3 regions of the Nocardioides campestrisoli genome follow, and region 1 is predicted to be linked to each of the others. Evidence: predicted binding sites of a transcription regulator. Region 1 holds the regulator's gene; each other region holds the start of a gene.
What was found. The regulator LexA, encoded in region 1, represses DNA repair genes until DNA is damaged. The targets are predictions, from matches to a motif close to TCGAACANNTGTTCGA.
Positions count from the first base shown of each region.

Region 2: H8838_RS08210 (DUF6504 family protein) is a predicted target of LexA. The motif match lies at 5,480-5,495, and genes of this name have one in related genera.
Region 3: H8838_RS18910 (HNH endonuclease signature motif containing protein) is a predicted target of LexA. The motif match lies at 2,604-2,619, and genes of this name have one in related genera.

Region 1 covers NZ_CP061768.1:3,366,435-3,376,431, reverse strand. The annotation lists gene H8838_RS15840 (sodium:solute symporter family protein) at 1-941, opposite strand, end outside; gene secD (protein translocase subunit SecD) at 1,237-3,507, shown strand; gene H8838_RS15830 (ATP-dependent DNA helicase) at 3,537-5,519, shown strand; gene H8838_RS15825 (sulfotransferase family 2 domain-containing protein) at 5,513-6,274, opposite strand; gene lexA (transcriptional repressor LexA) at 6,304-7,032, opposite strand; gene H8838_RS15815 (GNAT family N-acetyltransferase) at 7,125-7,916, opposite strand; gene H8838_RS15810 (LysM peptidoglycan-binding domain-containing protein) at 8,213-8,641, shown strand; gene H8838_RS15805 (hypothetical protein) at 8,764-9,138, opposite strand; gene nrdR (transcriptional regulator NrdR) at 9,478-9,945, shown strand.
Region 2 covers NZ_CP061768.1:1,700,855-1,710,851, forward strand. The annotation lists gene H8838_RS08175 (Rv2175c family DNA-binding protein) at 84-455, shown strand; gene H8838_RS08180 (polyprenyl synthetase family protein) at 507-1,610, opposite strand; gene metF (methylenetetrahydrofolate reductase [NAD(P)H]) at 1,674-2,567, shown strand; gene H8838_RS08190 (phytoene desaturase family protein) at 2,609-3,907, opposite strand; gene H8838_RS08195 (ArsC/Spx/MgsR family protein) at 3,918-4,307, opposite strand; gene H8838_RS08200 (YbaK/EbsC family protein) at 4,307-4,780, opposite strand; gene H8838_RS08205 (hypothetical protein) at 4,870-5,334, shown strand; gene H8838_RS08210 (DUF6504 family protein) at 5,576-5,917, shown strand; gene H8838_RS08215 (SAV_6107 family HEPN domain-containing protein) at 5,917-6,390, shown strand; gene H8838_RS08220 (DNA polymerase III subunit alpha) at 6,380-9,997, shown strand, end outside.
Region 3 covers NZ_CP061768.1:4,005,078-4,015,074, reverse strand. The annotation lists gene H8838_RS18930 (DNA glycosylase AlkZ-like family protein) at 1-451, opposite strand, end outside; gene H8838_RS18925 (DinB family protein) at 481-1,065, shown strand; gene H8838_RS18920 (UBP-type zinc finger domain-containing protein) at 1,117-1,413, shown strand; gene H8838_RS18915 (winged helix DNA-binding domain-containing protein) at 1,443-2,567, opposite strand; gene H8838_RS18910 (HNH endonuclease signature motif containing protein) at 2,750-4,057, shown strand; gene H8838_RS18905 (VOC family protein) at 4,119-4,481, opposite strand; gene H8838_RS18900 (succinylglutamate desuccinylase/aspartoacylase family protein) at 4,535-5,557, opposite strand; gene H8838_RS18895 (ATP-dependent zinc protease family protein) at 5,554-6,081, opposite strand; gene rimK (30S ribosomal protein S6--L-glutamate ligase) at 6,107-7,297, shown strand; gene H8838_RS18885 (MFS transporter) at 7,332-8,672, shown strand; gene H8838_RS18880 (hypothetical protein) at 8,784-9,368, shown strand; gene H8838_RS18875 (hypothetical protein) at 9,380-9,997, shown strand, end outside.

The DNA of each region.
Region 1 (9,997 bases):
GCCATCTGCGGCACCAGGTTGTTGACGTCGCCGCCCTCGGGCTCGATCCCGAGATAGAGCGCGAGCACGCCGAGCATCCCGATCCCGATCACCATCGCGCCGTAGCCGACGGTGGCGGTGATGAAGGTGGGCTTGATCAGGTCCTCACGGACGGCGAAGAGCCGCTGCGCGATGGTCTGGTTGCCGATCGCGTAGGCCAGCACGGCGGCGATGTACGGCGCGCCCTGCTCCAGGAAGGCGGTGCTGGAGAAGAAGCTGCCCTGCTGCGAGGTCAGGTTGCCGGCGCCGGTCTCGAACGCCGCCGGGAACCCCGCGGCGAAGAAGATCACCGGGACGATCACCGCGACCGCCCCGAGCATCGCCACGACCTGGACGAAGTCGGTCAGCACGGAGGCGCGGAAGCCTGACCAGAGCGTGTAGAGCAGCACGCCGCCGGCCACCATGAAGACGCCCTGGACGAAGGTGAACGGGGAGAGCAGCGAGATCAGCACGCCGCCGGCGATGAAGTTGGACATCAGGCTGATCAGGCTGCCGACGACGTTGGAGCCGGCGAGCAGGAGCTGGCTGGACCGCCCGTGGCGCACGTGCAGCACCTCGGCCAGGGTGTGCGCCCGGGGCGCGACCGCCCGGATCCGCTTCCCGAACGGGTAGATGAACAGGATCATCAGGGCGCCCCAGAACCCGTAGTGGATCGGGCCGGAGAGGCCGTAGGTGTAGCCCGAGGTCGCCGAGGCGTACATGGAGGAGGCCCAGATCCAGGTGGCGGTCATGCTGGCTGCGGAGATCCCGAAGCCGATGCCGTGGCCTGCGGTCATGTAGCCGTCGGCACTCTCCTGCTTCTTCCCGATCCGGGTGGAGATCCAGAAGGTCCCGCCGTAGAAGGCGAGCAGCAGGAGCAGGACTGTCCCGGCTCCGAACGTCACGGTGTCGATCTGGTTCAACTCATCGCTCCTCCGCGCCGGAGTGCGAGGCAGCGCCCCGCCACGGGACCGCCTGAGCAGGTCCGCAGATGGCGGCGAGCGAACGGCCTGGATCGGCCGGACGTCGGGGTCGGTCCCCGAGAGGCGCACCTCGGAAGCCCACCCAGGAACGTCAGTCCGGGGGCTCGGCGCCGGGTCACCGTAACAACCGGACGAGACGCTCGCCACTCCGGGAACTCCGCCCGGTCCACGCTCGTTGGATCCCCGGGTCGCCCCGGATTGGGTCGCCCCGACCGGCTAGGGAAAGATGCGTCGCATGTCACGTGGTGCTTGGATCCGCTTCGTTCTCGTGCTCGGCCTCCTCGTCGGGTGCGCGGTTCTCGCACTCAACAAGGAGCCCCGCCTGGGTCTGGACCTCAGCGGTGGTACGTCGATCACGCTCGAGACCAAGGACTCCCCGTCGGGGGTGGAGGCGAACGGTGCGAACACCGACCGCGCCGTCGAGGTGCTCCGTGGCCGAGTCGACGCCCTCGGCGTCTCCGAGCCGACCCTCGTCCGCTCCGGCGAGAACCGGATCCTGGTCGAGCTGCCCGACGTGCAGGACTCCGAGCAGGCGGTCAACACGATCGGCCGGACCGCTCAGCTGACCGTCCACCCCGTCGTCCAGGGCGGACTGACCAGCACCGACGAGAAGCCCTCGAAGAAGGGCAACCTGCTGGTGCCCAGCGAGCAGGGCGACGTGCTCGAGGTCGGGCCCGCGGTGATGGAGGGCAACGACATCACCGGCGCGGAGGCGGTGCAGCCGCAGAACAGCACCGGCTGGGCGGTCGCCGTCGACTTCTCCGGCACCGGCTCCGACGCCTTCGAGAAGCTCTCCGGCGACGCGGCCTGCGCGACCGGAGACCAGCGCCGGATCGCGATCGTCCTGGACGGCAAGGTCATCTCCTCGCCCGAGGTCCAGGTCGCCTGCGGCAGCTCCATCATCGGCTCCACCCAGATCACCGGAAACTTCTCCGTCGCCGAGGCGCGCGAGCTCGCCATCCTGATCGAGGGCGGCGCCCTGCCCCTGCCGGTCGAGGTGATCTCGGTCAGCGAGGTCGGCCCGACGCTGGGCGAGGCCGCGATCGACGCCTCGATCCAGGCCGGGATCATCGGTCTGATCCTCACCGGGCTCTTCATCATCTTCGTCTACCGCTTCGTCGGCTTCCTGGCCACGATCGCGCTGGCCTCCTACGCGCTGCTGGCCTACGCGATGCTGATCGGGCTCGGCTCCACGCTGACGCTGCCCGGCCTGGCCGGTTTCGTGCTCGCCATCGGCATGGCGATCGACGCCAACGTGCTGGTCTTCGAGCGAGCGCGTGAGGAGTACGAGGCGAACCCGTCCGCCGGCCTGCGCCGGGCGCTGATGATCGGCTTCAACAAGGCGTGGACGGCGATCATCGACTCCAACGTCACCACCCTGCTCGCCGCCGGCCTGCTGTTCTTCCTCGGCTCCGGGCCGATCAAGGGCTTCGGTGTCACGCTGAGCATCGGTGTCGTCGCCTCGATGGTCTCCGCGCTGATCATCGCCCGGGTGCTCACCGAGCTCGGCGTCAGCAACAAGTGGATCTCCCGGCACCCGAAGGTCTCGGGCATCGGCGACATCGGCCGGGTCCGCACCTGGCTGGAGCGCAAGAACCCGCAGCTGATGGTCAAGCGCGCCCTGTGGCTGGCGATCTCCGGCGTGGTCACCCTGGTGGCCCTGGCCGGCATCGTGGTCAACGGGCTCAACCTGGGCGTCGAGTTCAGCGGTGGCCGGGTGATGGAGTTCTCCACCACCCAGCCGGTCGACGTCGACGAGGCACGCGACGCCGTCTCCGACGCGGGCTTCGAGACCGCCACGGTCCAGCAGTCCGACCAGGAGAACATCACCGTCCGCACCGGCGAGATCAGCAACGACGAGGCGGAGGAGATCCGCACGGCGCTGGCCGAGATCGGCGGGGACGCCGAGGAGGTCCGCGACGAGGCGATTAGCGCCTCCTTCGGCAACGAGCTGCGGGACAAGGCGATCATCGCCTTCGGCATCGCCTTCGCGGCCCAGCTGATCTACCTCGCCATCCGGTTCAAGTGGACCTTCGGCCTGAGCGCGGTGATCGCGATGGCCCACGACGTGCTGATCGTGGTCGGGCTCTTCGCCTGGCTGCAGAAGCCGATCGACGGCATCTTCCTGGCCGCGGCGATGACCATCATCGGTCTCTCGGTCAACGACACCGTGGTCGTCTTCGACCGGATCCGCGAGCGCTGGCGGGGCTCCAAGCCCGGGGAGCTCTTCCGTGACATGGCCAACAAGGCCGCGGTGGAGACGCTCCCGCGCACGGTCAACACGGGTCTGGGCACCATGTTCATCCTGGCCGCGCTCGCGGTCCTCGGCGGCGACTCGCTGCGCGACTTCGCGATCGCCCTGCTCGTGGGCCTCGTGGTGGGCACCTACAGCTCGGTCTTCACCGCGACCCCACTGGTCACCTACCTGCAGGAGCGGTGGCCGATGAGCAAGGAGACCAAGGTCAAGGTCGAGCGGGCCCCCGACGACTCCGGTGCCGTCGTCTGAGCGTCGGCGGTCCCGACTAGGGTTCACGGGTGCCTGATTCCGTCCGGAAGGTCCTGAGCGACGCCGTCACCGCCCTGGGTGGCCAGGAGCGGGACGGTCAGGTCGCGATGGCCGACGCGGTCGCCGAGGCGATGGCCAAGGGCGAGCACCTGCTCGTCCAGGCCGGCACCGGCACCGGCAAGTCGTTGGCCTACCTGGTCCCGAGCCTCCTGCACGACACCAGGGTGGTGGTCGCCACCGCCACCCTGGCGCTCCAGCACCAGCTGGTCGAGCGGGACATCCCGCGGCTGGTCGAGGCGGTCGGGGACCGGCTCGACGCGTCGTACGCGGTGCTCAAGGGGCGCTCCAACTACGCCTGTCTGCACCGGGTGCGCGAGGGTGTGCCCGACGAGCAGGGCGTGCTGGTCGACGTGCCCGCGGGCTCGATGGGCGCCGAGGTGCTCGAGCTGCGCGCCTGGGCGGAGAAGGAGTCCGAGCAGGGCGGCACGGGGGAGCGCGACCACGCGCCCCGGCACACCGACCGGACCTGGCGCCAGGTCAGCGTCAACCACCGCGAGTGCCTGGGCGCGGCCCGCTGCGCCTTCGCCCAGGAGTGCTTCGCGGAGCGGGCCAAGGAGAAGGCGGCCCAGTCCCACCTGATCGTCACCAACCACTCGCTGCTCGCGATCGACGCGATCGAGGGGGTGCCGATGATCCCGGAGTACGACGTGGTGGTCATCGACGAGGCGCACGAGCTGACCGCGCGGGTCACGCAGGCGGCCACCGACGAGCTGAGCGTCGCCGACGTCGAGCGGGCGGCCCGCCGGGCCTCCCGCTTCGTCGAGGACCAGACCAGCACCTCCCACCCGGCCGATGACCTGGCCGACGCTGCCGAGGCGCTCGCCGACGCGCTGGCGATGACCCCCGGCGGGCGGATCGACTCCGCGAGCGAGCAGCTCAGCGACGCCCTCGTGCTGGTCCGGGACGCCGCACGCGCGGTGGTCTCGGCGTTCGGCAAGGAGGACAAGGCCGCCAAGGACGCGGACGCCGCCCGAACCCAGGCCAAGGGGCTGGCCCAGGAGGTCTTCGTCACCGCCGAGCGGATGGCCGCGGGCAGCGACGCCGACGTGCTGTGGCTCAACGAGGCCCGGGAGCGGATGCCCGCCCGGTTGGCGGTGGCGCCGCTGCAGGTGTGGGCGCAGATGCGCGATCGGCTGCTCACCGACAAGACGGTGGTCTTCACCTCCGCCACCCTGATGCTCGGCGGCGACTTCAGCTCGGTGGCCGGCAGCGTGGGGCTCAAGCCCTCGGAGCGGATCGACACCGGGGCGCCCCAGGCCGCCGACGACAAGGCCCTGCCGTGGCGCGGTCTCGACGTCGGCTCGCCGTTCGACTACGGCCGCCAGGGCATCCTCTACCTGGCGCGACAGCTTCCCCCGCCGGGACGGGACGGGCTCGGCCCCGCGCACCTGGACGAGATCGTCGACCTGGTCGACGCGGCGGGGGGTCGCGCGCTGGGTCTCTTCTCCTCCCGGCGGGCGGCGGAGGCCGCGGCCGAGGTGGTGCGCGAGCGGCTGCCGCACCTGACCACGCTGGTCCAGGGGGAGGCTCAGCTCCCCGAGCTCTCCCGGCAGTTCGTCGAGGACCCGCACACCTGCCTGTTCGGGACGCTGAGCCTGTGGCAGGGCCTCGACGTGCCGGGCGACACCTGTCAGCTGGTGCTGATCGACCGGATCCCGTTCCCGCGGCCCGACGACCCGCTGATGTCGGCCCGGCAGCGCGCGGCGGACCGGGCCGGTGGCAACGGGTTCATGCAGGTGGCCGCCACGCACGCGGCGCTGCTGCTGGCCCAGGGTGCCGGGCGACTGATCCGCACCACGTCGGACCGTGGGGTGGTCGCCATCCTGGACTCCCGGCTCGCGACGGCTCGCTACGGCGGTTTCCTCAAGGCGAGCCTGCCGCCGATGTGGACGACGACGGACCCGCAGGTGGTGCGCAAGGCGCTGAGCCGGCTCGCGGCCTCGGCTCAGTAGCCGAGGATCTGGTAGTCGCGCCGGTACATCCGGCGCACCCACTTCTCCAGCTCGGCCGAGGCCTCCCGGCGCTGTCCGGGGGCGGCGGTCTGGTTCTGCGGGTTCGCCGGCACCGCGGGGGCGCCCACCTGCTCGCAGACCTCGGCGAAGTCCCGGTCGAAGGACTCCAGCCGCCCGACGAAGTCCACCTGGCTGAGGTCGACGAGCCTGGTCTGCAGGGCCAGGTGCTGGTCGGTGCCGGGCACCGCGGCCAGGTCCTGGGTGCTCACCCACCGCGCGAACTCCACGACGTCCTGCATCCGCTTGTACGTCGCGGCGTCGAACCGGAAGTAGTTGTGGTTGACGACCTTGTCGTGCCACGCGGAGACGAACCGGTCCAGCGGGTCCCGGACGAAGGCGAACTTGAAGTAGTCCGAGAACGTCGACGTCGGGTAGTGGATCCGCATGGCGTGGTCGACGTCCATCGTCACCGAGTGCGCGGCGAAGTGGTGCCGGACCGTGCGGGTGGCCACCTTGGCCACCCGGTACCAGACGAACCGGTGGCTGTGGCTGATGGTCAGGTTGTAGCCGAGCGGGGAGAGCCAGCCCGTCTCGGCGCTCCGCTCACCGAGGTCGCGGACCAGGGTGGAGGCGTCGGCGGTCAGCTTGAACCGGTCGTCGGGCCGGGTCCGGAAGAGCTCGGGTGCCGGGGGCGCCGGTGGCTCTCCGCGGGACCCGCGCCCGCGGTCGTGCTGGTCTCGTCGGCTTCGGCGCATCGCCGGTGAGGCTACACGAGCGACGACCCTCACATCCGGCGCAGGACCGCCGTGACCTTGCCCAGGATCGTGGCGTGCGTGCCGTCGATCGGCTCGTAGGCGTCGTTGTGGGGGAGCAGCCAGACCTGGCCGTCCTTGCGCTGGAAGGTCTTGACCGTGGCCTCGCCGTCGATCATCGCCGCGACGATCTCTCCGTTGGCGGCCTCCGGCTGCTGGCGGATCACCACGTAGTCGCCGTGGCAGATGGCCGCATCGATCATCGAGTCGCCCGAGACCTCGAGCAGGAACAGGGTGCCGTCGCCGACCAGCTGCTTGGGCAGCGGGAAGACGTCCTCGACCCGCTCCTCGGCGAGGATCGGCCCGCCCGCGGCGATCCGGCCCACGACGGGGACGTACTGCGCGGCGGGCATCGAGTCGCCGATCCCCGTGGGGTCCACGCTCGCCTCGTCGGCGTTGCCCATCGCCCGCCGGGCGGCCATCATCTCGGGCAGGAAGACCTCGAGGGCGCGGGGCCGGTTGGGGTCGCGCTTGAGGTAGCCCTTCTCCTCCAGCACCTTGAGCTGGTGCGCGACGCTGCTCGAGCTGGTCAGCCCGACCGCCTGGCCGATCTCGCGCATGCTCGGCGGGTAGCCGCGCTGCTCGAAGGAGTCCTTGATGGTGGAGAGGATGCGCTGCTGGCGCGGGGTCAGCCCGGTGGCGTCCGGAGGACCGTCCGGCATCGGCACGACCTTGCCGCTGGTCTCGCGCGTCTTCGCCATCCTGGTGCCTCCTGGGGGTGGTGCGGGCTCGTGCCCTCACCGTAGTGCTCCAGCAGGCCTACTTCAAACAGGTGTTCGAAGACCGCGTGTCGTCAGTCCTCCGGCGTCCAGCCCCAGGTGACCAGCTCGAAGCCGGTGCGGAAGCCCAGTGCCACCAGCGCCTGGTACGTCGAGTCGGTGCCGATCACGGTGGCCGTGCCGGCACCGGTCTCCCGGGCCCGGTTCATCATCGTGCCGGTGAGCGCGTGCTCGATCCCGCGCCCGCGGGCCTGGGCCAGCGTCGTCACGTTCCCGAACATGACGCTGCCGTCGCGACGGTGGGAGCTGCCGGCCCCCTGCGGCTCGCCGGTGAACATGCTGCGAGCCACGAAGAACTGGTGGTCGGCCGGGTCGAGCGTGTCCAGGAAGCCGAGGTGGCTCGCGCTGGCCGAGGCCGAGAGGCCGAGACCGGCGAAGATCGTCGCGGCGGCGGGCTCGGTGTGGTCGGGCCAGGCCACGTCGATGTAGACGTGCTCGGGAGTCAGCGGGTCGATCGGGTGCTCGAGGTTGACGTGCATCGCCGGCGCCTGGTGCGGCGTCAGCCCGGCCTGGGCCAGCGTCGCCTCCAAGGCCGGGGTGGTGGTCTCCGGGGTGGTCACCCACTGGAACGGCAGGCCACGCTGCCGGAACGGCTCCAGCAGCTCGGGGACCCGCGTGGGCACGTCGGCGGAGGCGATCCGCGCCGTGGCGATCACGTTGCACGCGGCCAGCGGCAGGTGGGACCAGTAGACCGTGGCGTCCGGCTCGTCGCTGGTCGTAAAGACCGGGGACTTCGACACCGCGGCATGGAAGGCCGCGAGGTCGGCCTCGATGGTCTCCATGGGGGTGGTCAGGAGATCGCGCATGTGCAGGACGCTATGCGCGGGACCAACGGCCCGCATGCCTCAAACTGGTGACATCCCCTGTGTCATGGCCGGGGGCCCCGCGTAGCCGGTGTCGGTGCGACACGCCCTTCGAACAGTTGTTCGCCCAGATGCTTGATTCGTTCGAACAGGTGCTCTAACGTCGCACATGTGTTCGATCGAACGTCTGATCGAGACCATCCCGCCAGTCGCTCCCAGCAGGACTGTCGGAGGTCGCGACTAGACATCAGGTCGACAGCGATCCACCGGCTGACCGCCACTTCCCCAGGAGGTCCCAGATGAGCACCATGACCCTCGAGCACCCCGTCCGCCTCGCGACGGTGCACGAGCTGCGCCCGGCCGCCTGCGGTCCGGCGCCCGCCGTGCCCGTCCAGCGCGGCGCGGTGCGGCCTGAGGCTCGTCGCCAACAGGGCTCCGTGCGGCTCACCCGCCGCGGTCGTCTGGTCGTCTTCCTCACCTCGCTGGTCGCCGTGCTGGTCGCCGGCGTCGTCTTCGGCGCCGTCTCGGTGGCGACCGACAAGGAGGGCGTCGCGCCCGCGACGCAGGTCGTCATGGTCGACGAGGGCGACACCCTGTGGGGGATCGCGGCCGAGATCGCCGACGACGGCGACGTGCGCGCGGTGATGAACGAGATCGAGCAGCTCAACGCGCTCGACTCGAGCGTGGTGATGCTGGGCCAGGAGCTCCGCGTCCCGCTCGAGGGCTGACGCCCGGATCGCTCATCTCACAGACCCACAACTGAATAGCTTCCGCCGGTCGACTCGACCCCGGCCGGCGGAGCGGGGAAGAGGAGAGGCGGGGCCTGCGGGCCCCGCCTCTTCGTCTCTGGTCAGCGGGCGGCGCGTCGTCCGCCGGGCTTCCGGGGCGGCGGCTGGGGGCCGGGTGTGGGCTCCTCGGTGTCCTCGTCCCCGCCCTGCGCGGGGTTGCGCGCCAGCCCCAGCGCTGCGCTGAGCCGGGAGGCGAGCAGGAGCCCGACGAAGAGGCACGCCATCGCGCCGAGCGAGGCCAGTGCCAGCAGCGCCCATCCGGTCGAGCTCCCGCTCCGGGCGGAGGTGCCGAAGTCGATGGCCGTGTAGACGAGGTATCCCCAGGCGACTACGCAGGCGGTGATCCCCGCTGCCAGCGCGGCGATGCTGGTGTTGACCGAGGGGCCGGAACGCCTGGGCGCCGCTCGCCTCGCTCCAGCACGCTTCCCGGTCGCCACCTCCTCATTGTGACAGGTGCGTCGCGACGGTGGTCCAGAGCGCTTCGGTCGCCCGCCACGCCCCTGACCTGCGGCTTTGCCGGGGGAGCGGAGGTGGTGAAAAACAGCCTCGGCGTGTTGGGCCGTTCGGCTTGCACCCGTGGTGTCGGCGACGTACGGTTACCACTACATCTAGTACTTACACCGTTGTGGTTCTCCACATCTAGTCCACAGAGACTTCCCCGGACCCCACAGCGAGAACCGTTTCATCCACAGGAATCAGACACTCGTCCACAGGCGTTGAACCCTTAGCAGGGTGTTCTTCAGCGTGCCCGGACTTCACCCAGGGAGGGAGACCCCATGCACTGTCCGCACTGCCGGCACACCGACACGCGGGTCCTCGACTCCCGGGTCTCCGACGACGGCGGCCAGATCCGCCGCCGGCGTACCTGCCAGAGCTGTGGCAAGCGGTTCAGCACCGTCGAGCAGATGCAGCTGCTGGTCCTCAAGCGCTCCGGCGCCACCGAGCCCTTCACCCGCGACAAGGCGATCCACGGCGTGCGCAAGGCGTGCAAGGGTCGTCCGGTCACCGAGGACCAGCTCGCCTGCCTCGGCCAGGCCGTCGAGGACGCCCTGCGCAGCGAGGGGGTCGCCGAGGTGCCGGCCCACGAGGTGGGCCTGGCGATCCTGGCCCCGCTGCGCGAGCTCGACGAGGTCGCCTACCTGCGGTTCGCCTCCGTCTACCGCGCCTTCGAGAGCGCGGAGGACTTCGAGGCGGAGATCGCCATGCTGCGCGCAGAGCGCCCGCTGCCCGTCCCGACGGGATAGGCCCACGATCCGCCCGGCACGTAGTGGGGAAGCTGCGTGCCGGGCGCTCCAC
Region 2 (9,997 bases), 1.7 Mb from region 1:
CGTGGCGCCATCGTACGGAGCCGACGCCTGCGGGGGTGGGTGGGCCACCTACCGGCGTGGCGACGGGTGGCAGCATGGACCCCATGAACGACGTACCGCTCGCTGACGCCGACCTCGACGCACTCGTCCCGGAGTGGGTGGACTGGGCCGGCGCGGCCAAGGCCCTGGGGGTCACGGTGAGCAGGATCCGGACGATGATCCGCGAGCACGAGCTGGCTGCGGCGGTGCCCCGTCCGGGTGCGGGTCAGCAGCTGCCGGCCGCCTTCTTCCAGGACGGCCTCGTGGTCAAGGGCCTGCCCGGCCTGCTGACCGTGCTGCACGACGGCGGGTACGACGACCGCGAGTGCATCGCCTGGCTCTTCACCGACCTCGACCTCCCGGGCCGGCCGATCGACGCGCTGCGGGAGAACCGGGGCTCGGAGGTCAAGCGCCGCGCCCAGGCGATGGCGTTCTGAGGGACACCCGCCAGACGGTGCCGCTCGAGGGAGCGCGTGAGGCGGTGCCCGCTAGACGGTGCGCTGGGTGACCGCGGTCGCCAGCCCGCGCAGCACCTCGCGCGCGTGGTCGTCGAGGGCCGCGCCGTCGAGTGCGGTCAGGGCCTGGGTCACCAGCTCCTCGATCAGCGACTCGACCCGCTCCCTCGCCCCGGCGGCGTCCATCAGCGACCGCAGGTGGCGGACGTCCGCCTCCTCCAGCGGGGTGCCGAGCGCCCGGTCGAGCTCCTCGGCTCCCGGGCCGCCGGCGGCCAGGGCCAGCGCGACCAGCACCGTGCGCTTGCCCTCCACCAGGTCGTCGCCCGCAGGCTTGCCGGTCACCTCGGGGTCGCCGTAGACGCCGAGCAGGTCGTCGCGGAGCTGGAACGCCTCGCCCAGCGGGAGCCCGAACGAGGTGAGCTGGGCCAGCACGCCCGGGCTCCCTCCGGCCAGCGCCGCACCCACGTGCAGCGGCCGCTCCACGGAGTACTTGGCCGACTTGTAGCGCAGCACCGTCATCGCCGTCGCCTCGTCGGCGTGCGCGCGCGCCTGGACCGAGACGTCGAGGAACTGACCCGCGATCACCTCCGAGCGGCACAGGTCGAGCACGTCCAGGGCGGGCGCCACCTCGGCCAGCGGCAGTCCGCAGCGGCGCAGCAGCTCGTCCGACCAGGACAGCAGCAGGTCGCCGAGGAGCACGGCCGCGGCCTCGCCGTACTGCTCGGGGTCGCCGCGCCAGCCCTGCGCCCGGTGCTCGGCCTCGAACCCGCGGTGCGTGGACGGCCGGCCCCGACGGGTGTCGGAGGCGTCCATCAGGTCGTCGTGCACCAGCGCGCTGGCGTGCAGCAGCTCGAGCGAGGCACAGGCCCGGGCGAGCGCACGCTCGTCCACCCCGTCGGGGCGCACCGCGCGGTAGCCCCACCAGCAGAAGGCCGCCCGGAACCGCTTGCCGCCCTGGGTCGCGGCCCGCGCCTCGGTGAGCAACCGGACGGCGTCCGGGCCCAGCGGGCGCAGCCGGGTCTCCTGGCCGGAGAGGAACTCGTCGAGCTCGCTCTGCACGGCGGCGCGGAACGCGGAGCCGTCCCAGGTCGTGGCGCTGGGATCCGAGGGACGGGACGAGGCGGAGGGGGCAGGCACCTGGCCAGACTAGCCAGTGGACGGTCGGTCCCGGGCGCGTGGCCCGAGCCTAGGATCGCCGGCATGAGCCCTGCGCGCCCGGCCCGGATCGGTGAGCTCCTGGGCGACGGCCGCCGGAGCTTCTCCTTCGAGTTCTTCCCGCCCAAGGACGGGGAGGGGGAGCGGGTGCTGTGGCGCTCGATCAGCGAGCTCGAGCCGTTGCACCCGACGTTCGTCTCGGTCACCTACGGCGCCGGCGGCTCCACCCGCGACCGCACGGTGGCGATCACCGGCCGGATCGCTCGGGAGACCTCGCTGCTGCCGATGGCGCACCTGACCTGCGTGGGTCACACCCGGGCCGAGATCACCGCCATCCTCGAGGAGCTGGGCGACGCGGGCGTGCGCAACGTGCTCGCCCTGCGCGGCGACCCGCCCACCGGCCCCGGGACGGCGTGGGTCCAGACCGAGGGCGGTCTGCGCTACGCCAGCGAGCTCGTGGCGCAGGTCCGCGCCGAGCACGAGGACCTGTGCGTCGGCGTGGCCGCGTTCCCCGAGGGGCACCGCGACGCGGAGAGCCTCGAGGCCGACGCGCGGGTGCTCCGCGCCAAGTACGACGCGGGCGCGGAGTTCGCCGTCACGGACATGGTGCTGCGCGCCTCGGACTACTTCGGTCTCGTGCAGCGCGCCCGTGACCTGGGCGTCGACTTCCCGATCATCCCCGGCATCATGCCGATCCTGAACCTCGCCTCCATGCGACGGATGGTGGAGATGTCGGGTCGGGACATGCCGGCGGAGGTGGAGGAGCGGATCCGCCCGCTCGCCGACGACCCGGCCGCGGTCCGCGCCGAAGGGGTCCGGATCGCCACCGAGCTGTGCGAGGAGCTGCTCGCCGGCGGGGCGCCCGGCCTGCACTTCTACACGCTGAACCGGTCGCGGGCGACGCGGGAGATCTGGGAGGCCCTGAGCCTGCGGGTCTGACCCAGCGTCAGGCCTGCGTCTGGCCCTGCGTCTGGCCTGCGTCAGGCCCGGCCGATCGCCTGCGCCACGAGCGCGGCGGAGAGCCCCACGAAGGGGATCCCCGAGCCGGGGGTCGCGTGCGAGCCGGCTGCGTAGACACCGGGCACCGGTGTCGTCGGGCCCAGGCGGCGGCGGACGGTGCCGCGGCCATGCCACCGCACGCCGAGCGGCGAGCCGCCCCACTGCGCGCTCAGCTGGGCCGGGGTGCGCTCCACCCGCTCCACCACGCACGCGCGGACGTCGAGACCGCGCCGCGCCATCGTCTCCAGCACGTCCTCGGACGTCCTGCCCCGGTACGCCACCGTCCAGGACGCCCCACCGTCGGGGGCGGTCCCGCCCGGGTGCACCGAGAGGTCGGGTGCCCCGTGCAGCACCACCTCGCAGTCGAGCGTGGGCACCTCGCCGCGCAGTCCGAGGTGCACCAGGGACGGCGGGGTGGTGCTCCGGGTCCGGCGCACGTGCCTGGCCAGGGTCGGGAGCCTGGTCGGGTCGACGGCGCACACCACGGCGTCGGCGTCCAGCTCCCCGGCGGAGGTGGAGAGTGCCGCGGCCCGTCCGGAGCGGACCACCACGTCGTGCGCGGAGGTGCCGGTGAGCACCTCGACCTTGCGGGTGGCCAGCCGTCGGGCCAGGGCCTCCCCGACCTGGGCCATCCCCCCGGGGACGGTCCAGGCGCCGAACTTCTGCTCCACGTAGGAGACGGTGCCGAGCCAGGCCGGGACGCGGGCCGGGTCGTGGCCGTCGACGGTGAAGGGGTGGGCGGCGACCTGCTGGAGCCGCTGCTCGCCCAGCGCCTCGCGCAGGCGCGAGCGCAGGGTCTGCCGGCTGGCCAGCCGCCGGACGGCGCCGGGGTCGGCCAGGCCCGGGTCCCAGGGCCGCTCGAGGTAGTCGCGGCGCAGCAGCTCCCAGTCCTGGCCCAGGGCGTCGACGTACGACGTCCAGCGGTCGCCGAGGCCGGGGGCCAGCTCCTCGAAGGCTGATCGCTGGGCCGCTCGCGACCCCGCGGGAAGCCGCAGCGTGCTGCCGTCGGCGAAGCGGTGCTCACGGATCGCCGCGAGCGGGACGAGCTCGAGCTCGCGCTCCAGCGGACGCCCCGACTTGCGGAACAGGTCCCGGAGCACGGCGGGCAGCAGCGTCTTGGTGGGGCCGGCGTCCCAGGTGTGGTCGCCGGCGCGGACCGTGCCGAGGGCGCCGCCGAGGTCCGCGGACCGCTCGACCAGGACCACCTCGTGACCGAGCTTGGCGAGCCTGGCCGCGCTGGCCATGCCGCCGAGACCGCCTCCGACCACCACGACGCGCATGGGTGGGAGGCTAGCTCTCCGGGTGCGCCGACCGTGCGTCAGCCCGGGCCTGGGCCGTGACCACCTGGGCCAGGGACTCCGGGTCGCGGCCCACCACGGTGGTGCCGTCCGCGGCCGTGAGGATCGGTCGCTGGATCGCCCGGGGGTGGGTGGCGAGCGCGACCAGCCACTCGTGCCGGTGCTCGGGGTCCCGGGGGAGGTCCAGGCCGTCCTCGCGGGCCTCCTTCGGGCGGGCCAGGTCCCACGGCTCGACGCCGAGCCTGGTCACCACCTCTCCGAGCTCCTCGGGGGTGGGCGGCTGCTCCAGGTAGCGGCGCACGATGTAGCCGACGCCGGCCTCGTCGAGCGTCGCCGCCGCCGTCCGGCACTTGCTGCAGGCGGGGTTGAGCCAGATCTCCATCAGTCGACCTCGATCTCCCGGGCACCGGTCATCGCGACCAGCTCCTCGTAGGTGGTGGAGTAGACGGCGGAGGGGTGGCCCGCGGCCGCCCAGAGCGTGTCGTGGCGGCGCATCCAGGTGTCCACGAAGGTGGGTACCGGGGCCGGGTGGCCCAGCGGCGAGACGCCGCCGATCACCTGGCCCGTGTGCCGCCGGACGAAGTCGGGGGTGGCGCGGACCAGGCGGGGCACGCCGATCCGGGCGGCGGTGGCGTCCACGTCGACCCGGTGCGCGCCGGAGGTCAGGACGAGGACGGGCTCGCCGTCGGCGTCGAAGAGCAGGCTGTTGGCGATCGCTCCCACCACGCAGCCCAGGGCGGCCGCGGCGAGTGCTGCGGTGTGGGCCGAGTCGGGGAGCACGACCACCTCGCCGGTACCGTTGCGCCGCGCGTGCTCGTCGCGGAACGCCGTGATCGATGCGTGCTCGGTCGCCATGGTGCGACCCTAGCCACGTGCCCTGCCCGACGCCGACCTGCGGGTGGGGCGAAGTCATCGACCTGCCAGGTCACGACCCCAGGAGTCCCATGACCGTCCGCCCGCTCTCGGTGATCCTCGCCACCCGTGTCGCACTCGCCCTGGTGGTGGTGGCGGGGGTGACCACCGTGCTGACCTGGTGGCGTGAGCAGGACCTGCTCAACTCGTGGGCCGAGGGCAACGCCGGCGCCCGGCGGATCCTGCGCGACGGCGGCCTGGAGGCGGTCGAGGCGAGCCTGGCGGTGCCGGCCTTCGTGCCGGTGGCGGTGACCTCGTTCGTCGTCTTCACGATGCTGGTGGGCGTGCTGCTCGCGTTCTTCGTGGAGGGTTTCGAGTGGGCCCGGATCTCCCTGGCGGTGATCGCCCTGTTCGGCGTCTTCCTGGCAGTGGTGTGCGTGGCCAGCGGCATCCCGACGCTGTTCGTGGTGATGGCGGTGCTGATCGTCGTGCTCTGCCTGGCCCTGCTGGTGCTCCTGTTCCACAAGGACACCCACCGCTTCGTCCGGGAGTCCTGAGCCTCCTCCCCGCCTCCGTCCGTCCCGGTGCCGTGTCCGGCCGGGGCGGCGTGAGCCTGCCCGGACGAGGGGGCGAGGGAGTCCGCAGCAGGCGCCGTCCTCGTTCTTGACCCGCTGTCGGGGGGCGGGTGTACCTTGGTCTCGTTCGAACAAATGTTCGAAGCGACCTCGGTGGCAGCGGCTCGATCCCATTGTCACCGAGGTCGGCGGTGGGGTCGAGCGATGCTTCTGAGGAGGAGCCATGCGGCGGTACGACGATCCCGTGGAGGTGCGGAGGGGCCCGGTGCCCGGACCCGGTCCGGAAGGGCCGGAGCAGTTCCTGTGGCGGGGCCGGCTGTGGAAGGTGCGGGCCGTGGTGGCCCACTGGGTGGAGACGGCCCCGTGGTGGCAGTCCGTCGGTGCCGTGGCGGTCCGGGGCGAGGCCGTCCCGACGCGCGAGCAGGACGACCTCCTGGTGGAGCGGGAGGTCTGGCGGGTGGAGGCAGGCCGAGGCGCTGCGCCGGGTGCTGCCGGTGCCGGCGTCTTCGACCTCTCCTTCGACGGAAGCAGCGGTCGGTGGCAGCTCGTCGGGTGCGTGGACTGATGACGGACAGGACCGAGGCAACCAACCCCTACCTGCTGCCCGCGACCACCCACTCCTACCTGGCGCGCGCCGCGGAGTCCCTGCAGGAGGCGATGACCTCGCGAGACGTCCCGGGACGCTACGCCTGCGCCCATGTCGCGGCGCTCCAGTCCGCTGCCGCCCTGCTGGCGGCCCGGGCGCACCCGGCGCCCGGGGCGCGCCGCCGGCAGAAGAACGCCTGGGTGCTGCTGGCCGAGGTGGCGCCCGAGCTGACCGAGTGGGCGACCTTCTTCGCGGCGGGTGCGGGCAAGCGTGCCGCGGCCCAGGCCGGCTCCTCCCGGGCGGTGAGCGAGCGGGAGGCCGACGACCTGGTCCGGGACGCGGACCGGTTCCTGGCCGTCGTCGAGTCGGCGCTCGGCCTGATGCCGCACACCAGCAGCCCGGGTCGGCTGCTGGCCATGACGGGACCGGGTGGTCGGACCGGTGTCGCCTGATCCCTTCACCCATCTGCACGTGGCCTCGGGCTACTCCCTCCAGTACGGAGCGTCGCATCCCGAGGCCCTGGTAGAACGCGCCGCCGAGCACGGGATGGACCTCCTCGCGCTCACGGACCGGGACGGCACGTACGGGGCGGTGAAGTTCGCCAAGGCGTGCGCCTCGGCCGGCCTCAGCCCGGTGCTGGGCGTGGACCTCGCCGTGGCCCCAGGATCCTGGGACCCGGCGTCCTGGGACTCCGGGTCCTGGGAGCAGGGTGCGCCGCCCCGTGGCCCGCGTCGGCGCACCCCGGTCCGTGGTGGCGCGTTCCGGGAGGAGCACCACCCCCGGGTCACCCTGCTGGCTCAGGGGCGCTCCGGGTGGCGCAGCCTGTGCCGCCTCGTCTCGGCCGTCCACCTCGCCGGCGAGCGGGGCCGTCCGGTGGCCACCCGGGCGCTGCTCGCTCCTCACCTCGCCGAGGGCGACGTGCTGGTCCTGCTCGGGCCGGGCTCCGAGCTGGGCGCGATGGTGACCCGGCGCCGCGACGACCTCGCGCACGCCGTGGTGGAGTCCTGGCGTGAGCTGGTGCCCCGGCAGAACCTGCTCGTCGAGCTGGTCTCCCACCGCCTCGGGGGCTCGGCGCACGGCTGGGGGCCGGGGTCCACCCCGCACGCGGCCCGGATGGCCTCCCTCTCCCGGGAGATGGGGCTGGGTGCGGTCCTCACGAACGCGGTGCGCTACGCCGACCGCCGCGACGCCCCGACCGTGGACGTCCTGGACGCCTCGCGCCGGCTGGTGCCGCTGGACCCCCGGCACGTCGACCGGGGCAACGCGGAGGGGTTCCTCAAGTCCGGTCGGCAGATGCGCGAGATCGCCGACGACGTCTGTCGGCTGGCCGGGCTGGGGGAGCGCGAGGTCGACCGGCTGCTGGCCGGCACCCGGGCCGTGGCCGAGCGGTGTGCCCTGGACCCTCGCGCGGACCTCGGGATCGGGGAGGTGCACTTCCCCGAGCTGGAGGTGACGGGTGGCCTCGGCGTGCCGGTGGCCCGGCTGGCGGGCGAGTCCCAGGCGGACGCGATCCTGCGCGGGCGGTGCGAGGCGGGCATCGGGGCCCGCTACGGCAACGCCCCACGGCAGCGGATCTGGAAGCGGCTCGACGACGAGCTCCGGGTCATCGCCTCGCTCGGCTACGCCTCCTACTTCCTCACCGTCGGCGACGTCACCGACCTGGTCCGCGAGATGGGGGTGCGGTGCGCTGCCCGGGGCTCGGGCGCCGGCAGCCTGGTCAACTACCTGCTCGGCATCTCGGGAGTGGACCCGCTGCGGCACGACCTGCTGATGGAGCGTTTCCTCTCCCCGCTGCGGCAGTCGCTGCCGGACATCGACATCGACGTCGAGTCGGCCCGCCGCCTGGAGGTCTACGAGGCGATCCTGGACCGGTACGGGGCGGAGCGGTGCGTCTGCGTCTCGATGATGGAGACCTACCGGGTCCGGCACGCGGTCAGGGACGTGGGCGCCGCGCTGGGGATGCCGCCGGGCGAGGTCGACGCGATGGCCAAGGCGTTCCCGCACGTGCGTGCCCGGGATGCCCGGCTGGCCCTGCGGGACCTGCCCGAGCTGCGGGCCAGCGGTCTGGGGGAGGAGCGGCTGGACCTCTTCTTCGGCCTGGTCGAGCGGCTCGACGGCCTGCCTCGGCACATCGCGGTGCACCCCTGCGGCGTGCTGCTCTCCGACACCACGCTGCTCGACCGCACGCCGGTAGAGGCCAGCCACGGTGGGTTCCCGATGAGCCAGTTCGACAAGGACGACGTGGAGGACCTGGGCCTGCTCAAGCTAGACGTGCTGGGCATCAGGATGCAGTCGGCGATGGCCCACGCGGTGGGCGAGATCGCCCGGGTCGACGGGGTCGAGCTGGACCTCGACGACCGGGAGCAGGTCCCCTTCGAGGACCCCCGGACCTTCGACCTGGTCAGCTCGGCGCGGACCCTGGGCGTCTTCCAGATCGAGTCCCCGGGGCAGCGGGAGCTGGTGGGCAAGTCGGGGATCGAGTCGCTGGAGGAGATCATCACCGACATCTCGCTCTTCCGGCCGGGGCCGGTCAAGAGCGACATGATCACCCCGTACCTGGAGGTGAAGCAGGGCTGGCGATCGCCCACCTACCTGCACCCGGACCTGGTGCCGATCCTCTCCTCCACCCATGGCGTGGTCGTCTTCCACGAGCAGGTCATCGAGATCATCTCCTGCTTCGCCGGGGTCTCCTTCGCCGAGGCCGACGAGAAGCGCAGGGCGCTGGGCGACGTCGAGGGGATGGCGTCGACCAAGGAGTGGTTCTGCCCGCGGGCGGCGGCCCGGGGCTACTCCGAGGACGTGGTCGCCCGGGTCTGGAAGGTCCTGGAGGCCTTCGCCTCCTTCGGGTTCTGCAAGGCCCACGCCGCGGCGTTCGCCCTGCCCACCTTCCAGTCCGCCTGGCTCAAGGCGCACTGGCCGGCCCACTTCCTCGCCGGCGTGCTCACCCACGACCCGGGGATGTATCCCAAGCGGTTCATCCTCGACGACGCCCGGCAGTTCGGCATCGGGATCCGGGGGCTGGACGTGAACCGTTCCGGTCCCGCCTACACCGTGGAGCCGTCCCCGCAGGACCCGGCCGGCTACGCGATCCGGCTGGCGCTGAGCGAGGTGAAGGGGATCAGCGAGGTCGAGACCGCCCGCATCGTCGCGGCCCGGCCGTTCTCCTCGCTGACCGACCTCTGGCACCGCGCCGCGGTCTCCCGGCCCGTGGCCGAGAGGCTGGTGCTGGCCGGAGCCTTCGACGAGCTCCATCGGATCACCGACGCCGGACAGGACGTGCGCTCGCACGGACGGCCGACCAGGCGCGACCTGCTGCTGCAGGTGGCCGACCTCGACCGGCACGCCCGGGTCTCCCAGCGCTCGGGGCGCGGGCGAGGACTCGCCGCACGCTCGGCACCCGACCGCGCGGCCAGCCGGGTCGCGGGGGCGGCCACCCGCAACAGCAGTGACCCACTGACCCGGACGGGAGTGTGGCAGCAGGCCTCCGCCCAGTCCCGGGTCGTGCGGACGGCACCGGTGGAGTCGGTCCAGCTGGCCCTCTCGCTGGGCGATGAGCCCGGCGCGGACCAGGCCTCCGGGCTCCCGGAGCTGACCCCCGCCGAGCGGGTGGCCGCCGAGCTGGAGATCCTCGGGCTGGACGTCAGCCGGCACGTCGTCGACGACTACGCCGGACTGCTCGAGGCGCTGGGAGTGACCCGCAGCCAGGACCTCCTGGCCCGTCGCAGCCGGTCGGAGATCTGGGTGGCGGGGGTCAAGGTCGCCACCCAGACCCCTCCCGTGCGATCGGGGCGCCGGGTGATCTTCCTGACCCTCGACGACGCCACCGGACCGGTGGACGCGACGTTCTTCGAGGACGCCCAGAGCTCCTACGCCTCGACGGTCTTCGGGTCCTGGCTGCTGCTGGTCCGGGGCGAGCTGCGGCGGACCGGCCGGCGCGGGGTCTCGGTGCGCGCCACCGGCGCCTGGTCGTTGCCTGCTCTGCTCCCGCTCTGGGAGTCGGCGGGCTCGCCGGAGGAAGGGCTCGCCCGTGTGCGGGCCGTGCTGGACCAGCGCCCGGAG
Region 3 (9,997 bases), 640 kb from region 1:
CCCACGGCACCGCCGTCGTGTCCGGGAGGGCGCTCGCCGGCAGCGGACCCTCGTCGTACAGCTTCTCCAGGATGTCGCGGCGGCAGGCGTCGTTGGCCTCGAGCCAGCCGAGGGTCCGCACCTGCCACTCCTTGAGCGGGCCCGGTCCCGGCCAGGCGGCCATCTCCGCGCGGTAGAGCGCGACGTCCTCGGCGGGCCGCAACCGCATGTCGAGCTCGACGAGCTGCCCGGTGCCGACCGCCTCCTCCAGCTCGCGGCGGTCGTAGCCGGAACCGAGCCGTGACCAGAGCACCAGGTCGGCGTTGCGGGCCACGGCCTCGGTCGGGTCCGCCTGCAGGAAGCCGAGGTGCCGCACCGTGTCGAGCACCGTCTCAGGCCGGTCCGCGCTCAGCAGCTGCGCCCGGACGGCGATCCGCCGGGCGTCGCGACGCGACAGCTGGGGGGTACCCATGACGGGAGCCTAGGGCTAGCGTCCGGGAGATGGAGGACGCCGCGACCCCGTCGCTCGAACCGCAGCCCCCGTGGGAGCCGCCGCTCGCGGGCACCGAGGCCGAGCACCTGCTCGGCTCGCTGGAGCGGCTGCGCGCGACCTTCCGCTGGAAGGCCGACGGGCTCGACGAGGCCGGGCTGCGCGTCGCCCTCCCGTCCTCGGCGCTCACCCTGGGCGGTTTGCTCAAGCACCTCGCGCTGGTCGAGGACCACATGTTCACCAGCAAGCTGGCCGGCACCTCGCCGGGGGAGCCCTGGGCCTCCGCCGACTGGGAGGAGCACCCCGACTGGGACTTCACCTCGGCCGGCTCGGACGCTGCCGCCGAGCTCTACCGGCGCTACGACGACGCCGTACGACGGGCGCGGCAGCGGGTCGGCGAGGCGCTCGATGCGGGCGGCCTCGACCACCCGTGTGCCGTCACCGGGCCCGACGGGACCCCGGCGAGCCTGCGCCGCCTGCTCTTCGACCTGGTCGAGGAGTACGGCCGGCACACCGGGCACGCCGACCTGCTCCGGGAGGCGGTCGACGGCCGCACCGGCGAGGACCCGCCGGAGGAGTGGCGGCCGTTCGAGTAGCCGGCTCCCGGCCCTCGACACCGCCACCGACGCGAGCGCACACTCGAAGACATGGCCGATCCCTGTGTCCACGCCACCCAGCTCACCTTCGCCGCCGCGCCGTCGGGCGACGGCTGCCTGGAGTGCCTGCGCGACGGCACCCAGTGGGTCCAGCTGCGGATGTGCCAGGACTGCGGACACATCGGCTGCTGCGACTCCTCCCCGGGCAGGCACGCCACCGCGCACTACACCGAGACCCAGCACCCGGTGATCCGCTCCTACGAGCCGGGCGAGGAGTGGTTCTGGTGCTACGTCGACGAGGGCGGCTTCGAGCTGCCGGACGCCCCGGAGGCGCTCTCGCACACGTGAGCCGCACGACTCGCCTCACCTGACTCCTCTCATCCCGTGACCCGCACCACGGGTGTCCTGCCCAGGTAGGCGCCATACCGGGTGGCGGCCTCGTCGATGGCGCAGAGCTCGTGCGCCGACAGCGCGCGGTGCGGTGTGAGGTCGAAGCGGACCCGCTCGGCCTCCAGGGTGCGCTTCATCCCGGCCACGAGCTGACCGGCCACGAGCGCCATGCCGATCGCGGTCTCCCGGCCGCGCGGCACCAGGCCGTCCGGGTCGAGCACCCAGCGGGAGTCCTGGTAGCCGCGGTACATCTCGTCGAGTACCTGGAGCAGGTGACCCCGGGGCTCTGCGGCGGCTGGGTCGGGCGGGGGATCGTGGTCGATGGGGTGCCAGAAGGTCCGCCCGTCGTGCTCGAAGGAGGAGAGCCGGTCGCGGACTGCGGCGATCCCACGCGTGGCCTGTCCCGGCGTGAGCGTGGCCCAGTAGGCGAGGTCCTTGGCGGTCGCAGGCCCGTGCCCGACCAGGTAGCGCCAGGCCAGCCGCGCCACCGCCTCGTTCAGGCCCTCCTCGTCGAGCTCGACCCGGGAACCGATCCGGTCCTCCCAGGCGGCATAGGTGTGCTCCGGGTCCTTTCCGGCGCCGGCCTCGCGCGGTGTCCCGCTGCAGATCCGGCGGTCCATCTCCAGGCCTGCCAGCAGCAGGCCGGTCATCCGGCCCGTGGCACGCGGGGCTAGGTCGGGCACCTGCTCGTGCATCGCGGCGGCGATCTCCGATCGCGTCCGGTGTGGTGCCGCGCGCACGGTCTCCACCACCACCTGGCCCAGCCGGTCGATCTCGGCGGGAGTGAAACCGAGGTCGCGTCGCAGCTGCCCGCCGGGAAGGTCGCGCAGTCGCGGGGACATCAGCGCGAGCAGCGGGTCGAGGTCCTCGCGCGCCACGTAGTGCCAGGTCGAGCGGAGCACGTGCGTACGCAGCACGTCACCGGACGCGAGCAGGCCGGCCAAGTCGGCTGGGTCAGGTGCCTGGGTGCGGGTCGCCACTGCCCAGGCCGACTGGCTCGGGTTCTCCGCCTGCACGCCCAGGAGATGGCGTACGACGTCCAGCGCGGACCCGGCGTGCGGCGCGCTCAGGTGCTGCGTCCGGAGGCGCCAGGCAGCGATCGAGCGGTCCATCTGGGGAGCGTAGCGAAGTGGTCAGTCTGCCCTTTTTCGAACATGTGTCCACAGTGTGGGAATGGGTGCTGCTGGGGGTCTGTCTTGTCAGTGGTGCCCGGTTGACTGGGGTCTGTCGGGGACTCATCGGGGGTCTTCGGTAGGTCGGGACGGGGGTCCTTGGGATGTGGGAGCAGGCGGGTGTGGGGCATCCGATCGCACGCGCGGTCGGGCTGGTGGACGAGGCGCTGGACTGCGCCAAGGGCGCGGACCCCTCGTTCCTCTCGGAGGGTGAGCAGCGGGAGGTGCTGCTGGGGTTGTCGCGTCAAGTCGACCAGCTGGAGCGGCTGCGGATGCGGGTGCTGGGCATCCTCGGTGCGCCCGGTGGGGTGGCGCAGGGTGATGGGGCGAAGTCGGCGGCGACCTGGGTGGCGGGCCGGACCCGGTGCGGGTACGGGTCCGCGCGGGCCGCGGAGAAGCTCGCTGAGGCACTCGACTCGCGGTGGCGGCTGGTGGGTGCCGGGTTGGAGGACGGGTCGGTGAACCTGCCCCAAGCCAGGGTGATCGTGAAGGCGCTGGAGGCGTTGGTGATCGACCCGCTCCCGGGTGAGGAGGTCCCCGACGACGTGCTCGCCCGCGCGGAAGCACACCTGGTGGAGTGCGCGGGTGTGTTCACCCCCGCCCAGCTGGAAGCACTCGGTGCGAAGATCCTGGCGGTGGTCGCCCCGGCCACCTGTGAGGAGCACGAACGCAAAGTCCTGGAGCGGGCCGAGCGGCGGGCGAACGCGGCCACCCGGTTGACGTTCCGCAAGCGGGGCGACGGCGCCACCGACGTGGCCGCGCGGATCCCGGACCAGATGGCGGCGCGGTTGAAGACGTATCTGGAGGCGTGGACCTCGCCGAAGCAGGACGACGGCAAGGACACCGGTGCCGCCACCGGTCTGGGGGCGTTTCCTCACCGGGATCCCGCGACGGGTCTGCGGTTGCCCCAGGAGCGGTTGCACGGGCAGGCCTTCTGCGCATTCCTCGAAGCCGCCGACCCCAGCAGGGTCCCGGCGCACGGCGGGTCGGCGACCCGAGTGCTGGTCACCATGAGCCTGGAAGCCCTACGCAGCGGGCTCGGCACGGGGTCGATCCTCAGCAACGGCGAGGACGTCACCACCCTCTCGGCGGGACAGGTCAGAAGGCTGGCCTGCCAGGCGCAGATCATCCCCGTGGTCCTGGGCGCGAAGTCGCAGGTGCTGGACCAGGGTCGGGCGTCGCGGTTCTTCACCGACAGCCAGCGGACCGCGAAGACGTTGACCCAGCGGGTCTGCGGGGCCGAGGGCTGCTCGGTCCCCTCGACCTGGTGCGAGGCCCACCACGGGCGTGATCCCTGGGGCCACGGCGGCAATACGGACCTGGACGACCTGCTCTTCCTGTGTCCCTGGCACCACCAACGTGCCCACGACCCCGCCTTCACCACCACCCAGCACCCCGACGGGTCCCTGCGCTACCACCGACGGACGTAGACCTACGCCCAGGTGCCGCCCAGGTGCCGCCCGGATGGCTCCCGACTGGGCAGCCCGTCTGTCAGCTCAGGCAGAGGCAGAACGGGTGCCCCGCCGGGTCGAGGAGGACCCGGAAGCTCTCGCCCGGCTGGTGCTCGTGCTTGGTCGCGCCCAGCCCGAGGACCGCGCTCTCCGCGGTGTCGAGGTCGTCGACCACCACGTCGAGGTGCATCTGCTGGGGCTGCTCCTGCCCCGGCCAGACCGGCGGCACGTAGTTCGCCACCCCCTGGAAGGAGAGGCTCTGCCCGTAGTCGGCACGGACGTCGATCCAGCCCCCGTCCTCGTCCGGATGGATCTCCCAGTCCAGCAGCGCGGCGTAGAACGAGGCGAGGGCGTCGGGGTCGGGGCAGTCCAGGACGATGGTCGGGAAGCGTGCGATGGCCATGCGTCAGCCTAGGGCTCGGACGCCGTCGGGCACACCCCTCCGGCGCCCCCGACTCAGGCAGGCGTGGCGATGTGCACGACGGCGTCCCCGGAGTTGACCAGCGGCGCCTCGGTCCGACCGATCACGATGCCGCCGCGGCGCGCCCGGATCACCCGCAGCGTCCGCCCGAAGGAGTTGGACAGGTGCCCGAGCCGGTCGCCCTCCTCGACCCGCTGGCCGAGGGTCACGTCGAGGTGCAGGAAGCCGGTGTGCCGGGCCCGCACCCAGGTGCTCTCCCGGCACTCGACGTTGACCAGGGGGTCCTCGCCACAAGTGTCCCCGCCACCCGCCGCGGCCCCGGCGCCGTCAGCAGGAGTGAAGCCGCCGGAGGCGTCCTCGTCGATCATCCCGAGCCGGCCGAGCACCCGGCGTACGCCGTCGACGCCGGCGGCGATCGCCCACTCGTCGAACCGCCACGCCTCCCCGCCCTCGTACAGCAGGACGGTGGCACCCACCTGGCCGGCGGCGTGCCGCAGCGACCCGTCGCGCAGCTTGGCGTGCAGCATCACCGGGGCACCGAACGCCTCCGCCAGCTCGCGGGTGACCGGGTCGTCGAGGTCGGCGCGCACCTGGGGCAGATTGGTCCGCCGGTCCGAGCCGGTGTGCAGGTCGATGCCGACCGAGCACTTGGCGACCACCTCGGTCATCATCAGGTGGGCGATCCGCGAGGCCAGCGAGCCGCGCGGCGAGCCGGGGAACGACCGGTTGAGGTCGCGTCGGTCGGGCAGGTAGCGGTCCCCGGTCATCACCCCGAGCACGTTGACCACCGGGACGGCGATCAGCGTGCCGCGCAGCGTCTTGGCGGAGAGGCCGGCGAGCACCCGGCGTACGACCTCCACGCCGACCAGCTCGTCGCCGTGGGTGGCGGCGTTGATCCAGACCGTGGGGCCGTCCTCCCGGCCGTGCAGCACCCGGACGGGCAGGCTCACGTCGGCGCCGGTGACCAGCCGGGTGACCGGCAGCTCGAGCTCCCGGGCGCTGCCGGGCCGGATCCGGACCTGGCCGATGGCGAACGAGTCCCGCGCGACGCGCTTCACGTGCCGCTCCCTGCCGGTCGTCCCCGGTTCTTCCGCCGGGTCCCGCGCTTGGGCCGCCCGCCCAGGTAGGAGCGCGCGGGGTCGACGAGGAACCCCTGGCGCAGCGCCTCGCGCCCGATCAGCATCCGGAAGCCCATCTCGTCGCGGCGGCTCAGCGTCATCTCGCAGGTGATCCGGCGGCCGACCAGGGTGAGGTCCATCAGCACCACCAGCCGCTCCTCGGTGTGGCCCGAGGAGCTGCGCACCGAGCGACGGTCGTGGATCGGGCACTCGACCACCACGGCGTCGTCGGTGGAGCGCTGCCACGGGTGCAGCGAGAACCGGACCCACGCCTGTCCGTCACGCTCGAGCTCGGTGAGGTCGAAGGCGTGCACGGACGACGTACGGGCACCGGTGTCGAGCTTGGCCTTGAGCCAGGGGACGTCCGCGTCCGGCAGGCTCACCCACTCACGCCACCCGGCGACGATGGGCTGACGGGGGTCGGTGTTTGAATGAGCCCCGTCCGCGGTACTCGCGCTCGTCACCTCACCTGCTCCTCAAGGATCCACGTTGAAGCTGGCCATCCTCTCCCGGGCGCCACGCGCCTACAGTACGCAGCGGCTGCGCACCGCCGCGCAGGATCGCGGGCACACGGTCAAGGTGCTCGACACCCTCCGCTTCGCGATCGACATCTCACACGACGAGCCCGATCTGCAGTTCCGGGGCAAGCCGCTGTCGCACTACGACGCGATCCTGCCGAGGATCGGGAACTCGATCACCTACTACGGCACCGCCGTGGTGCGGCAGTTCGAGCAGATGGACGTCTACACCCCCAACCCGTCGTACGGGATCTCGAACTCGCGCGACAAGCTGCGGGCGACCCAGATCCTCTCCCGGCACGGCATCGAGATGCCGGCGACGATGTTCGTGCGCAACCGCGCCGACGTGATCCCGGCGATCGAGCAGGTCGGCGGGGCGCCGGTGGTGATCAAGCTGCTCGAGGGCACCCAGGGGATCGGCGTCATCCTGGCGCCCGAGCTCAAGGTCGCCGAGGCGATCATCGAGACCCTCCAGTCCACCCGGCAGAACGTGCTGATCCAGCGCTACGTCAAGGAGTCGCGCGGCCGCGACATCCGCGCCCTCGTGGTCGGCGACCGGGTCGTCGCCGCGATGCGGCGCAGCGCGCAGGGCGACGAGTTCCGCTCCAACGTGCACCGCGGCGGGTCGGTCGAGGGGATCTCGCTCTCCCCGGAGTACGAGCGGGTGGCGGTGCGCTCGGCGCAGATCATGGGGCTGCGGGTCGCCGGCGTCGACATGCTCGAGGGTGACGACGGGCCGCTGGTGATGGAGGTCAACTCCTCGCCCGGCCTGGAGGGGATCGAGTCCGCGACCAAGCTGGACGTGGCGGGCGCGATCATCGACTACATCGACAACCAGGTCGCCTTCCCCGAGATCGACGTGCGGCAGCGGCTCACCGTCTCCACCGGGTACGGCGTCGCCGAGATCGTGGTGCTCCCCGGGGCCGACCTGGTGGGCAAGAAGCTCGGCGAGTCCGGGCTCGACGACCGCGACATCAGCGTGCTGACCCTGCACCGCGGCACCCAGGTGATCCCGAACCCGCGCAACAAGACCCTGCTCGAGGACGGCGACCGGCTGCTCTGCTTCGGCAAGCTGGAGGAGATGCGCTCGATGATCCCCGAGCGCAAGCGGCGTCGGGCGCGGGTCCGCAAGCTGCCGACCCAGCCCATCCACGGCGACTGAGGCGCGCCACCACGCCCATCACTACGGTGGTGCCGTGAGTCGCGCCGACGTCCTGTTCGCCCGCCTGGTCCGCACGCCCGGCGGGCGCGACACCACCGGCACGCTGAGGCCCGAGGTGCGCGAGCACGTCGGCAGCAACGGGCTGCGCCAGGTCGCGGCCGACGCGCTGCAGAACGTCGGCGACCAGGTGGTCAACGCCAAGACCGTGCTGCCCTGGCTGCTCAGCGCGGTCGGCGCGCCGGGGGTGCTGCTCGGGCTGCTGGTGCCGATCCGGGAGTCGGGCTCGATGCTGCCGCAGGCGGCGCTGGCCCCGCGGGTGGCGAGCCGGCCGGTGCGCCGGTGGATCTGGGTGACCGGCGCGCTCGGCCAGGCGGCCTCGGTCGCGGCGATGGCGCTGGTCGCCCTGCTCACCGAGGGCTGGGTGGCCGGGGTCGGGGTGCTGCTGGCGCTGGCCGTCTTCTCCACCTCCCGGGCGCTCAACTCGCTGGCCGGCAAGGACGTGCTCGGGCGGACGGTGCCGAAGGGCCAGCGCGGTCAGATCAACGGCCTGGTCACGGTGGCCGCGGGACTGGTCGCGGTCACGCTCGGGCTCGCGCTGCGGGTCTTCGGGGGCGACGACGTGGGCCTGGGGGTGCTGGTCGGCCTGCTGGCCGGCGCCGCGGTGGCGTGGGCGCTGGCCGCGGTCGTCTTCGCCGGCGTCGTGGAGCCCGTCGAGGAGCCGGTCGACGACGCCGAGGACCAGGGCTGGTTCCGCAGCGCGGTCGCCTCCCTGCGTGAGGACGCCGGACTGCGCCGCTTCGTGCTGGTCCGCGGCCTGCTGCTGGTCTCCGCGCTCAGCCCGCCGTTCGTGGTCGCGCTCGCGGTGACCGAGGGCGGGGCGGGCCTGGCCGGACTGGGTCCGTTCGTGATCGCCCAGGGCGTCGCCGGACTGGTCGGTGGCCGGCTCTTCGGCCGCCAGGCGGACCGCTCCTCGCGCCGGCTGATGGTGCTCGGGGCCGCGCTCTCCTCCGCGGTGGTGCTCGGCTTCCTGGCCCTGCTCCTGGTCGACCCGATGCGGGAGTGGGCCTACCTCTACCCGGTCACCTACCTGTTGCTGGCCTTCGTGCACACCGGCGTCCGGGTCGCCCGCAAGACCTACGTCGTCGACATGGCCGGCGACGACCGGCGGACCGAGTACGTCGCGGTCTCGAACACCGCGATCGGGGTGCTGCTGCTGGTGGCCGGTGCGTTGTCCGGAGCGCTCGCGACCTTCGGCAACGAGGTCGCGCTGCTCTTCCTGGCGGCTCTCGGTCTGCTCGGCGTGCTGGTGGCGCGGACCCTGCCCGAGGTCGGGATCGCCGCCGACGAGCCGGCCTCGCCCGCAGCACGCTCCTGACCGGGTCGCCCTCACCGGGTCGGTGACCAGCGCGGGCCGGCACGGGTGCGGGTCGGCGTCGGTTCGGGCACACTGGCGAGACACGCACACCGGCCTGAGGGGGGCGGCGAGATGACTCGTGTCGAGGGAGCGGACGCGGCCGACGGGCCCCCGCCCGCCGAGGCCGTACGTCGGCTCGGCCGCCTGGAGGCGGCGACCGGTGGGGTGACCGTGCTGACGGGCGTCGCGATGGCCGGTCACCTGATCGGTCCCTGGACGCTGGACGAGTCCCTCGCCTGGGGCGTGGGCGCGGGCTCCGGTGCCGCGTTGCTGTGGGTCCTGGTGCGTCTCTGGATCCCGGCTCGGCCGACGATGGCTGCGGCTCCCGCGGAGCAGTCCGAAGGTGAGGCGGCGGAGCAGCCAGAGACCGAGGACGAGGCCGAGGACGGGGACGGGGACGGGGACAGCGCCGAGGGCGGCTGGGACCTGAGCGGTCTCCTCCTGGCCTGCGTCGTCGTCCCACTCGTCGTCGTGCTGGGGCTGGTGATCCAGGGCTGGCCGCTGGTGCTGCTGGTCGGAGGGTTCGCCTTCGCCGCGCCCGACGTGGACGCTGCGCAGGTGCTCAGGGCCTTCTTCCTCAGCCTGGGCGTCGTCGTCCTGTTCGAGGTCGCGGTCTCCGTGCCGCTGATGCGTCGCTGGGGCATGGACCCCGGCTGAGGACGACGGACATGTCCGCGCCGAGCACGCCGCGAGCCCCGGGGATCCCGAGGCCCGGGACGCTGCCCGGGACGCTGGTGGCCGGGACGCTCCTGGCGGTCGCGCTGCTCGCCGGCTGCGCCACCGGCGGCTCGCCGTCGCCCCGCACGGGCAGCGGCGCGGCGCCGCCCGACTCGGCCGGCTCGTCGGCCCCGTCCGCTCCCAGCAGCCCGTCGATCAGCACCCTGCCGCCGATGCCGGCGTCCGACGACGACCCGCCGGACGGGAGGCTGGTCGCCGACCTGCGCCAGTCCTCCCGCGACGCGGCGCTGGGACGGTTCCAGGTGTGGGTGGGCAACGGACTCGGCGCGGAGCTGACGCCGATCCGGGTGCGCTACCGCGATCCCAGGTTCCGGCGGCCGGTCAGCGGGGAGCGGCTGCGGACCATCCCCTCGGGGACTGCTCGCGGCTTCCCGCTCGCGCTGCCGCCCCGACCTCGCTGCCTGGGACCCGGCGGCCAGGGAGGTCTCCGTCCGGGTGCGGCTCCCGGTGTGGTCGAGGTGCGAAGCACGCGCGAGGTCAGCGGCTCCGCGGTCCGCCGCGTGCACGTGGAGGACGAGGCCGACGTGGTGCAGCGGTACGTCGCGGCC